DNA from 3 places in the Endozoicomonas sp. GU-1 genome. Region 2 is predicted to be linked to each of the others. Evidence: predicted binding sites of a transcription regulator. Region 2 holds the regulator's gene; each other region holds the start of a gene.

The links. Region 2 encodes sigma-54, which starts transcription at its own class of promoters, with help from an activator protein. Its sites were predicted from a motif close to TGGCACNNNNNTTGCTNT; they were not measured.
Region 1: O3276_RS11730 (formate/nitrite transporter family protein) is a predicted target of sigma-54. The motif match lies at 1,808-1,825, and genes of this name have one in related genera.
Region 3: O3276_RS16645 (urease accessory protein UreD) is a predicted target of sigma-54. The motif match lies at 1,848-1,865, and genes of this name have one in related genera.

What each region holds. Positions count from the first base shown of each region.
Region 1 is NZ_CP114771.1:2,861,567-2,864,850, forward strand. It holds gene O3276_RS11720 (hypothetical protein) at 1-29, opposite strand, end outside; gene O3276_RS11725 (TatD family hydrolase) at 98-1,420, opposite strand; gene O3276_RS11730 (formate/nitrite transporter family protein) at 1,871-2,683, shown strand; gene O3276_RS11735 (hypothetical protein) at 2,844-3,284, shown strand, end outside.
Region 2 is NZ_CP114771.1:2,666,648-2,669,931, forward strand. It holds gene dcuC (C4-dicarboxylate transporter DcuC) at 1-770, opposite strand, end outside; gene O3276_RS11010 (RNA polymerase factor sigma-54) at 1,080-2,540, shown strand; gene hpf (ribosome hibernation-promoting factor, HPF/YfiA family) at 2,682-2,996, shown strand; gene O3276_RS11020 (PTS sugar transporter subunit IIA) at 3,061-3,284, shown strand, end outside.
Region 3 is NZ_CP114771.1:3,982,787-3,986,070, reverse strand. It holds gene urtB (urea ABC transporter permease subunit UrtB) at 1-175, opposite strand, end outside; gene urtA (urea ABC transporter substrate-binding protein) at 247-1,476, opposite strand; gene O3276_RS16645 (urease accessory protein UreD) at 1,925-2,815, shown strand; gene O3276_RS16640 (urease subunit gamma) at 2,846-3,148, shown strand; gene O3276_RS16635 (urease subunit beta) at 3,158-3,284, shown strand, end outside.

The sequences.
Region 1 (3,284 bases), 190 kb from region 2:
TCATTATTAATGATAATTCCACTAAGCATAAATAACTCCTGCACCTATTGATTGATTATTGCTCAATCATTTTAACCAGTTATTTACCGATGCTACGTCAGTCGACAAGTGAGAATATCCGGCGGGCATTTTCTGTGGTTGCAGCAGCAATCTCTTCTCCATCCACACCCAGCACCTGGCTCAGCGCATGGATCACATAGGGCAGATTGGCCGGTTCATTATCACTTCGTCCTTTGCCACGAGCCCCCCTGTGCTGATCTGGCTGCCGGGGCATAACCAGATAAGGTTTTAAAAACGGTGCATCGGTCTCAACCATCAGCCGGTCACGCAGAGCCTCCCAACCGACAGAGCGCAGCGCACCCACCAGATCTTTATTACGCGTGTTACCAATCCAACCGGTAATCCCGATGGAACAGCCCAGATCAAGATAGGCCTGCAGCTGCTCACTGTTACCGGTGAAGCAATGAACGCAGGCCATGGCTGGAGAAGACAGTTGATGTATGTAGTCTGTCAGAATTTCAATGAATTGCTTGTGGGCACCCCGCTCATGCAAAAACAGTGACTTTTTCAGTTGTACCGCAAGCTCCAACTGCTCCCTGAACACATCTCTTTGGACATTTTTGGGAGACCACTCACGCACATAGTCCAATCCACACTCACCCACTGCAATACAGTGGCTGCCGCCCCGTTCCATTATTTTTTTCATTTCCGGTATGCCACCATCTTGCTTAAAATTCCTGGCTTTGTGTGGATGGCATCCCACTGTGTAATACAAAGAGCATCGGGAGGAATCGGCAGACGCACAGGCTCCAGCGGCCCCGGTAGCATGCGGAGATTGCTTCAGCCATTTATCCACGGCTTTCTGCGCCTCTATTGCTAAAGCAATAGAAGTACCCGTTATCATGATGCGACCGACGCCTGATCGGGAAGCATTGGCAATAACCCGGGACAAGTCACCAAACCTGTGTCCGACGAGATTGGCTCCGATATCAACCAATGGCGTCTTGTATCGAGGCCTGAACTCCGCAGGTGTCAATTTCGCCTTGCTCAATTCTGGTCGGGCAGCTAACTGAAAATCAGAAGAATCACGACCTCTGGCAGTAACAACAGACGATGCAGCTGTCTTGGTTGAGCGCTGGCAATGACGTGACTTCAGCCCCCTGTCGGGCCTGGTCTGCTGCTCCTGGACGGCAGGATAGTCCGGGTTATCCAGGTATCGCGATGCACAGGGGGCTGCACCTGAAAAAGGCTTATCAGAAGCACCTGAGCGCCTCTTCTTTTTTTTATTTTTCCGGGCTTTTGACGAACTGCCTTCTTGCCAGACTTTCAGATCCGCTTCGTCGGCAGCCACCTGCTTACCTTCGCTGCTAACGTCATGAGAGGAAACGGGATTGGATGACGTGATATTGGCCGGAGTCATATTAGTCAGCTCGCTCCTGTCTTACATCATTAGAAGTTACCGTCAGCATTTTCACGGCACACAGGCACTTTTAACTTGAACGATCAGGCTAGTGAACGGATACGACAATTGCCACTGTACACGACAATATTCATGGTGTGTTCTCCCACCTGACCAGGCTAAGAAAACGACAGTATCAGAATGGTACTGGTTAATGCTGATCATAATTCAAACGGTATTGGTACCTGTTTAAACCAATAAGTGTATTATGGAATGCATGAATATCTGCTCTGGTGTGTATCGTTGCAGTGCAAATATCCCCAATTTCTGGCTTACCTACATAGAATGTAGCCTTATCAGCATCACTTTTTCTCTATAAATTATTGAATTATCCCTTGAAAAAAACCTTGGCACTAACTTTGCGTAAGCATCAATGGAATATCTATTAACTGACCTCAAGGAAAGGGATTTATGGCTTACTTAGAACCCAGCGAGTTTGTGACCAAAATGGTGGACTCTGGAGAGTCCAAAGTGTTCATGTCCAATAAAGACACCCTGATCCGTGCATTTATGGCAGGGGCTATCCTGGCACTGGCGGCAATGTTTGCCATCACCGTGACCATTAAAACCGGTTCACCGCTGGTCGGTGCCATGCTGTTTCCGGTGGGCTTCATTATGTTGTACCTGATGAAGTTTGATCTATTGACGGGTGTATTTACCCTGGTGCCTTTGGCTTATCTGGATAAGCGTCCGGGTGTTACAGCGCAACGGGTTTTTAGAAACTGGGGAATGGTGTTTGTTGGCAACTTTGCGGGTGCACTGACGGTTGCTTTCTTTATGTCTTTTATCCTCACTTACGGCTATAGCATTGACGGAGGGGCTATTGCAGAAAAGGTCAGCAGTATCGGTGAGTCACGCACCGTCGGTTATAAAGAACATGGTGTTTCAGGCTGGATCACTATTTTTATCCGGGGCATGCTCTGCAACTGGATGGTATCCATGGGTGTTGTTGGTGCCATGATCTCCACATCAGCGACCAGTAAAATGATGGCCATGTGGATGCCTATAATGCTGTTCTTTTTCATGGGCTTCGAGCATTCCATTGTCAACATGTTCCTGTTCCCCTTCTCCATGATTATGGGCGGTGATTTCACGGTGTCGGAGTACCTGATCTGGAATGAACTGCCAACCGCACTGGGTAACCTGTTTGGCGGTCTGTTTCTGGTTGGCTTGCCACTCTATTTTACCCATGTGAAAACCGGCTCTGCCCATCAACCAATCTAAGCAGTTAACCAACTACTCAGAGCCTCAAAACCTGCCGCTTCCAGAGCTGGAAGCGGTGCTTATCATTCAGTTTTCATAGCAAATACATTTTTGAACTTATAGTTAATCAAAAGGTCATAATATTAAGTTACTATTACAAATTCAGGGTAGTTTTCAGGGCATGTATAATTTTCCTTCATCAATGGGCAATGGTTTTCCTTCTTTTTTGAATTTTAACGGAGGAGAAGGTACTTTAGTCACAGATACAACCCAGCCCCTTGTTGTCAATACGCCAACTCCGGGTTTGTGTCAGTCTGGACCAATGTCAATGATGCCCGGGCAGAGTATCACTACTCAATTACAACAAAGGAATATCAACGCAACAGAGACAACACACTGCTATATGAACCCGGTAATGCATTCCGCCCCTGCGGATAACAGGCACTTCACAAATCAACCCCAGCCCTGTAAAGAAACGCCCCCCATGTTGACGTCAACCGGGATCTATAATCCAAATCCACAATGCTCCCCGGGTTATCCATTCAGTTGCCCGGATCAAGGTGCGTCATCTTTGCAATCTCCACCAGTTTCCGGCCTGCGCCCTGATAGTCAGGACCCTTTA
Region 2 (3,284 bases):
AAAGGAATCATGGGCAGCAGCGCATAGAATGCCGGGGCCGGGTCTTTCTGGTCACCGTCTGTAGGTTCGATGCCCTCACCCACATGCTCGGCAACCCTGTAGCCATCTTTCAGATCGCACCGACGCTGCCAGACAAAGTGCAGGGCCGCCGCCACCAGCGCCATGGGGAAGGTGATCCAGGCCTGATAATCCAGGAAGTATTCGGTAATTTCCAGTCCGGACTGGCTGGCGGCAAAATTGGCATTCACCTGGGTGACACCGATTTCAAATGCCGCCGGAGAAGCAATCACGGCAACCGCTGAAGCCGGGCTTAAACCGATATTTCTCAGCACCGGATACAGCGTCACCATCAACAGCAGACCGAGGCCCGTTGCCGAGGTGACGAACATTTGCAGCACAACACTGAGCAGATAACACAGCGCCAGTACCATATAAGGTGAGCGAAAACGGCTGATGGGCTTGACGGCCAGTCGAACCAGCGCTTCTGAGGCACCGATATGGGACATATAGCTGGCAAAACCACCACAGGCCATGATGGTCAGACCCAGGCTGGCCATGCGGAAGCTGAATACCGTGTTCATCAGTTGAAACAGGTCAAAGGGGATAAAACCGGTGGCCTTGGCCGCTGGCAGAATATCTTTTATCCCCATCACCGCGGCGGCACTTAGCAGGACAATACCGGCAATAGCCAGCGAAGCCGATGCACTGTAGTTCTTCACGATGGCGTAGATAACCAGTGCAACTACGGGTATGACAATGAGTATATCCACAGGGGAATCCTGAAAATGGCTAAATTGCGCGCAGGTTATTTCTTGAGCTATTGGTTGTAAATGACCAATGTCAAATAATGATCGGGTAGTTCTTTTTAACCATTCTGACAGTCGTTATGACCGAACTTTAAAGACGGAAAGCGCTTACAACCCACACAAAAACACACGTAATTTCATCGTATTCAATCTTTGCACATTTTTTGCTAAAGCTATGGTTTCAGAAACGTCTATGGGTTTATAATCAGCCGCACATGGAGAGTAAGCCTCTGCAGCCTCCACGGAAAACGAAGTAAAGGTATACGGTTGCCTATGAAGCCTTCCTTACAGCTCAAGATGGGCCAGCAGCTGACCATGACGCCGCAGCTGCAACAGGCCATCCGGCTGCTACAGCTATCGACCCTGGATCTTCAGCAGGAGATTCAGGAGGCCCTGGAGTCCAACCCCATGCTGGAGTCCGAGGATAGCCAGACAGAGGACACCGCCAGCAGTGAAGGACAGGAAGAACTCGTTGATCTGAGCGAAAAAGCCTCAGAACCTGAGCCTCAGGAGATGGCGGAATGGTCAGACAGCATTCCCAATGAACTGCCCGTGGACTCCGCCTGGGACGACGTGTATTCCAGCCTGCCGGCCAGCAGCGGTGACGATGATTATGACCCCCTGGCAAAATCCTCCGCTGTGGAGTCACTTCAGGATCACCTGGAATGGCAACTGGATATGCTGCCCATGAGCGACCGGGACCGGCTGATTGGTCTGGCGATCATCGAAGCAGTTAATCCGGATGGCTATTTAACCTGCACGCTGGATGACCTGTTTGTCTCTCTTCAATCCCAACTGGACGATCTGGAGATTGAAGAGATCCATGTGCTGCAACACCGGGTACAACAATTCGATCCGGTGGGTTGTGGCAGTATTGACCTTAGAGAGTGTCTGTTGGTTCAACTTCGTCAGCTGCCGCCCTCAACACCCCATTTCAACAATGCGGAAAAGCTGCTCACCCGTTACCTTGAGTCCCTTGGCACCCGTGATTATGCCAGCATCATGCGTCATGCCAAACTGAAAGAAGACCAGCTGCGAGAAGCCCTCAGCCTGATTCAGAGCTTCCACCCAAAACCCGGCAGCACCATTGATCAGACAGAAGCCGAATATGTGGTACCGGATATATCCGTCCGGAAAATCAGGGAACGCTGGACGGTGGAACTGAATTCCGACGCCCTGCCCAAACTGCGCATTAATAATAATTATGCGTCCATGGTTCAGAGAGCCAATAACAGCCGCGACAATGTGTTCATGAAGAACCATCTGCAAGAAGCCCGCTGGTTTTTGAAAAACCTGCAAAGCCGCAATGAAACATTGATGAAAGTGGCAAGCCAGATTATTGCCTATCAGCAGGAGTTCCTGGAAAAAGGGGATGAAGCCATGAAACCCCTGGTGCTGGCGGATATTGCCGAGGCGGTGGGGATGCATGAGTCGACGATATCCCGGGTAACGACTCAGAAGTACATGCATACCCCCCGGGGTGTTTACGAGCTGAAGTACTTTTTTTCCAGCCATGTCAGCACCACGGAAGGGGGGGAGTGTTCCTCCACGGCCATTCGGGCCCATATCCGCAAACTTATTGCTGAAGAGACACCGCGCAAACCCCTCAGTGACAATAAAATTGCGGCGATTCTGGGGGATCAGGGCATCAAGGTAGCAAGGCGCACCATTGCCAAATACCGTGAGTCCATGAATATTCCGCCATCCAATGAACGTAAGCAGTTAGTGCCCTAGTTGATACACCGCTCAAAAAGCAGTTTTTTTTGTCTCAGGGCATTCCAAGCTGCACCGACAGTGATAGAATCGAACTCAGCCAGTACGAAAAATCCCGCGGACTGGTGATTATCTGGATAATGGGATTCAGGAGAGCGTTACATGCAAGTCAACATCAGTGGGCATCATGTCGAGGTAACAGAAGCTCTGCACGACTATGTGATCAAAAGACTGGAGCGTCTTGGTTCACATTTTGACCATATCACCAATGTACAGGTGACCCTGAGTGTCGAAAAGCTGGTGCAGAAAGCAGAAGCCGTTTTGCATACCCGCGGGGCCGAGATTAATGCCACCGCCGAGCACGAAGACATGTACGCAGCCATTGACCTGCTCTCGGACAAGTTGGATCGGCAGCTGGTTAAGCGAAAAGAGAAAGCCCTGGACAGGCAACAGGGTGCCAGTGGCCATGCCCTTTGATTTATCAGGTTGCCATTCTTATTCAGCATGATTATTCATCGCATCCTAACCCCCGAGCGCACCCTTGACGGGGTGCACGGGGCCAGCAAAAAGAAAATCCTGGAATTTATCGCTGAACGCATCAGCAGCGAAGCCCCCGAAAATCAATGCCAAAGAACTGTTTGAAGCGCTGGTTGCCCGAGAGCGTCTTGGCACTACCGGGCTGGGTGATGGCGTGGCTATTCCCCACTGTCGCTGTAAAGCCTGCCCGGAGCCGATCGGTCTTTTTATACGACTGGCGGAACCGGT
Region 3 (3,284 bases), 1.3 Mb from region 2:
CTTCTTCCGCCAGAGACGTAATCACAGCTTCCAGCTGTCCCCAGGAACTTTTGCTTAATAATGGTTTAAGGTCTTCGGGCGACACCGCCAACACCGGCCGCGATAAAATCAGCAGCAGGAACAGGAGAAAGCGGGCTGGCAGACTGTGAACCACCCGCCGGAGGTTCTGATTCATAATACATCCCTATATGCCCATTCCTCCCTTACGGGAGGAGGAGGGCATGATTGTCATATCATCTTTATAAATCAGTAGTTCTGGCCGGAGCAGACGCCGGTTTCCAGGTTATAGTTGCCGCACTTAACCGGTGCCGACCAGTCAGCAACAATTTTGGAACTTTCCGGCAGGAAGTCAGTCCAGGCATCGCCAATAACGCCACCTTTGGTTTCCCAGACAATCTCAAACTGACCATCATCCTGAATCTCACCAATCAATACCGGCTTGGTCAGATGGTGGTTGGTATTCATCACCGCTGTGCCACCGGTCAGGTTAGGAACGGTAATGCCATACATCGCTGAACGCACTGAATCAACGTTGGTGGTACCGGCCTTCTCAACCGCCTCAACCCACATATTGAAGCCGATGTAAGTGGCCTCCATCGGGTCATTGGCAACACGCTCTTCATCCTTGATAAAAGACTGCCATGTTTCAATAAATTCGTCGTTGGTGTCACTTTCAGCACTCATGAAATAATTCCACGCCGCCAGGTGACCTACCAGTGGCCCGGTATCAATGCCAGAAAGTTCTTCTTCACCCACCGAGAAGGCAATCACCGGAATCTCTTCAGCCGAAACCCCCTGGTTTCCCAGTTCCTTGTAGAATGGGACATTGGCATCGCCATTGATGGTGGAAATCACCGCGGTCTTTTTACCGGTATTACCAAACTTCTTGATATCAGAAACAATGGTCTGCCAGTCTGAGTGACCGAACGGCGTATAATTGATCATGATGTCAGCATCTTTGATGCCTTTGCTTTTCAGGTAGGATTCCAGAATTTTGTTGGTGGTTCTTGGATAAACATAGTCGGTACCGGCCAGAACAAAACGGGTGACCGCGCCACCCTCTTCGCTCATCAGGTAATCCACCGCCGGAATGGCCTGCTGGTTGGGTGCCGCGCCGGTATAAAACACATTTTTCGAGGACTCTTCCCCTTCATACTGAACCGGGTAGAACATCAGACCATTCAGCTCTTCCACCACCGGCAGTACCGATTTGCGGGACACGGAAGTCCAGCCGCCAAAAATAACATCGACGTCTTCCTTAACCAGCAGCTCCCTGGCTTTCTCGGCAAACAGGGGCCAGTCCGAGGCCGGGTCAACGACCACTGCCTCCAGCTTCTTGCCAAGCACCCCACCATTTTTATTCTGCTCTTCCACCATCATCAACACGGTATCTTTCAGCGTGGTTTCACTGATGGCCATGGTGCCGGAAAGGGAGTGAAGCACCCCAACCTTAATGGTGTCTGCAGCCTGAGCCATTACTGACCATGACAGTGCGGCAGTAGCCACCGATGCCGTTAAAAAGTTCCTGGATAGTTTGTTTAACCGGTTGTTCATAGCTTCCCCGCTATCTATTGTTCGCTGTTCGTTTCCTGAACAGGGGATAGCAAGAGGTGTGCCATGGTCAGTTTCAGTGCTTGCGCCATGGGAAAGCGGGCTGGGAAAGAGAGCCTCCGCCCTGAATTTTCCAGACCGGCAGGCATTCGCCGGAAACAACAGGGGGTACGCCATATTTTGGCGCGCCTTGCAGGCATATTAACTAACGCCGCACCAAATCAAGGCATTCATAATGACCATTTGGTCAGGTATTATGTCGGCGACAAGTGACGTATTCAGTGAAATACTGTGTCTGGCACAGGTTTTGCCATTGATCACAAAAAGATCACCAATAAATGATCCCGGATAAGAACAAGCACAAGGCTGTAATATGCAAGCATCATCGGGTGAGACAGAGAGCAACCAGAGCAGCAGGCCTGATAGCGCCGGGGCATCGTCGTCGGGTTGGCGTGCCGGGTTAGACGTAGAACTTAAACACCTGAATGGCCGTACCCTGATGGGGAGAACCCGCCATTATGGGCCGCTGCGCATTCAACGTCCTTTCTGGCCGGAAGGCAAAGGCCTGACCCATCTTTATATTCTGCATCCTCCCGGTGGTCTGGTGGCCGGAGATGAACTGGTACAGCGCTTTGCCATCAGAAAAGGTGCCCATGGGCTGGTCACAACCCCGGCTGCCGGTAAAGTCTATTTCAACGGCAATGGTCAACTACAAAAACAGACAACGCATATCACAGTCAGCGACTCAGCCTCCATGGAGTGGCTGCCTCAGGAAACCATCCTGTTTAATGGTGCCATTACCGAGCTTGATACCCGCATTGAACTGAACGGCGATGCGCTCTTTGCAGGCTGGGATATTATCTGTCTGGGTCGAACCGCCAGCGGTGAGCAGTTTACCCGTGGGCAACTCACCCAGCATCTCACCCTGACCAGGGACAGCAAACCGCTCTACCTTGACAGGCTCGATTTTGCTGCCGGGTCAGCACTGCCCACGTCCCTTCTGGGGCTCAATAATCACACGGTCTTGGGCACCTTCCTGATCACTCTGGAAAGCCCGCCAGACTTATCCGGCCTGCACAGCCAGCTGGTCGATAAAGGCTGGCACCGGGTAACCGCCATCACCTGGCGGGCCGGTGTGTTTATTGTGCGTTACCTGGGCGATTCATCAGAACAGGCCAGAACCATTTTCACCTGGATTTGGGAAGCTGAGAGAGAACGATTCAATGGCCGAAAAGGGTGTCGGCCACGCATCTGGAATACCTAAATTAACGAATAATTAAAGCAGGATCTCACTATGGAACTTACCCCCCGGGAAAAAGACAAGCTGCTTCTCTATACCGCAGCACTGGTTGCCGAGCGTCGTTTAGGGCGCGGGGTCAAACTGAACTACCCGGAAGCCATTGCGCTGATCTCCATGCATATCATGGAGGGTGCCCGTGACGGTAAAACCGTGGCCCAGTTGATGAATGAAGGCCGTGAAGTGATCACCCGTGAGCAGGTGATGGACGGTATTCCGGAAATGATCCACGAGGTTCAGGTGGAAGCCACCTTCCCCGATGGTACCAAGCTGGTCACCGTCCATAACCCCATAGCCTGAGGATTGTTCATGATACCAGGTGAAGTGATTGCCTCTGCCGACCCCATTGAGATTAACGTCGGCAGGGAGACCCTGACCCTCTCGGTGGCCAATACCGGTGACCGTCCTATCCAGGTGGGTTCCCACTACCACTTTT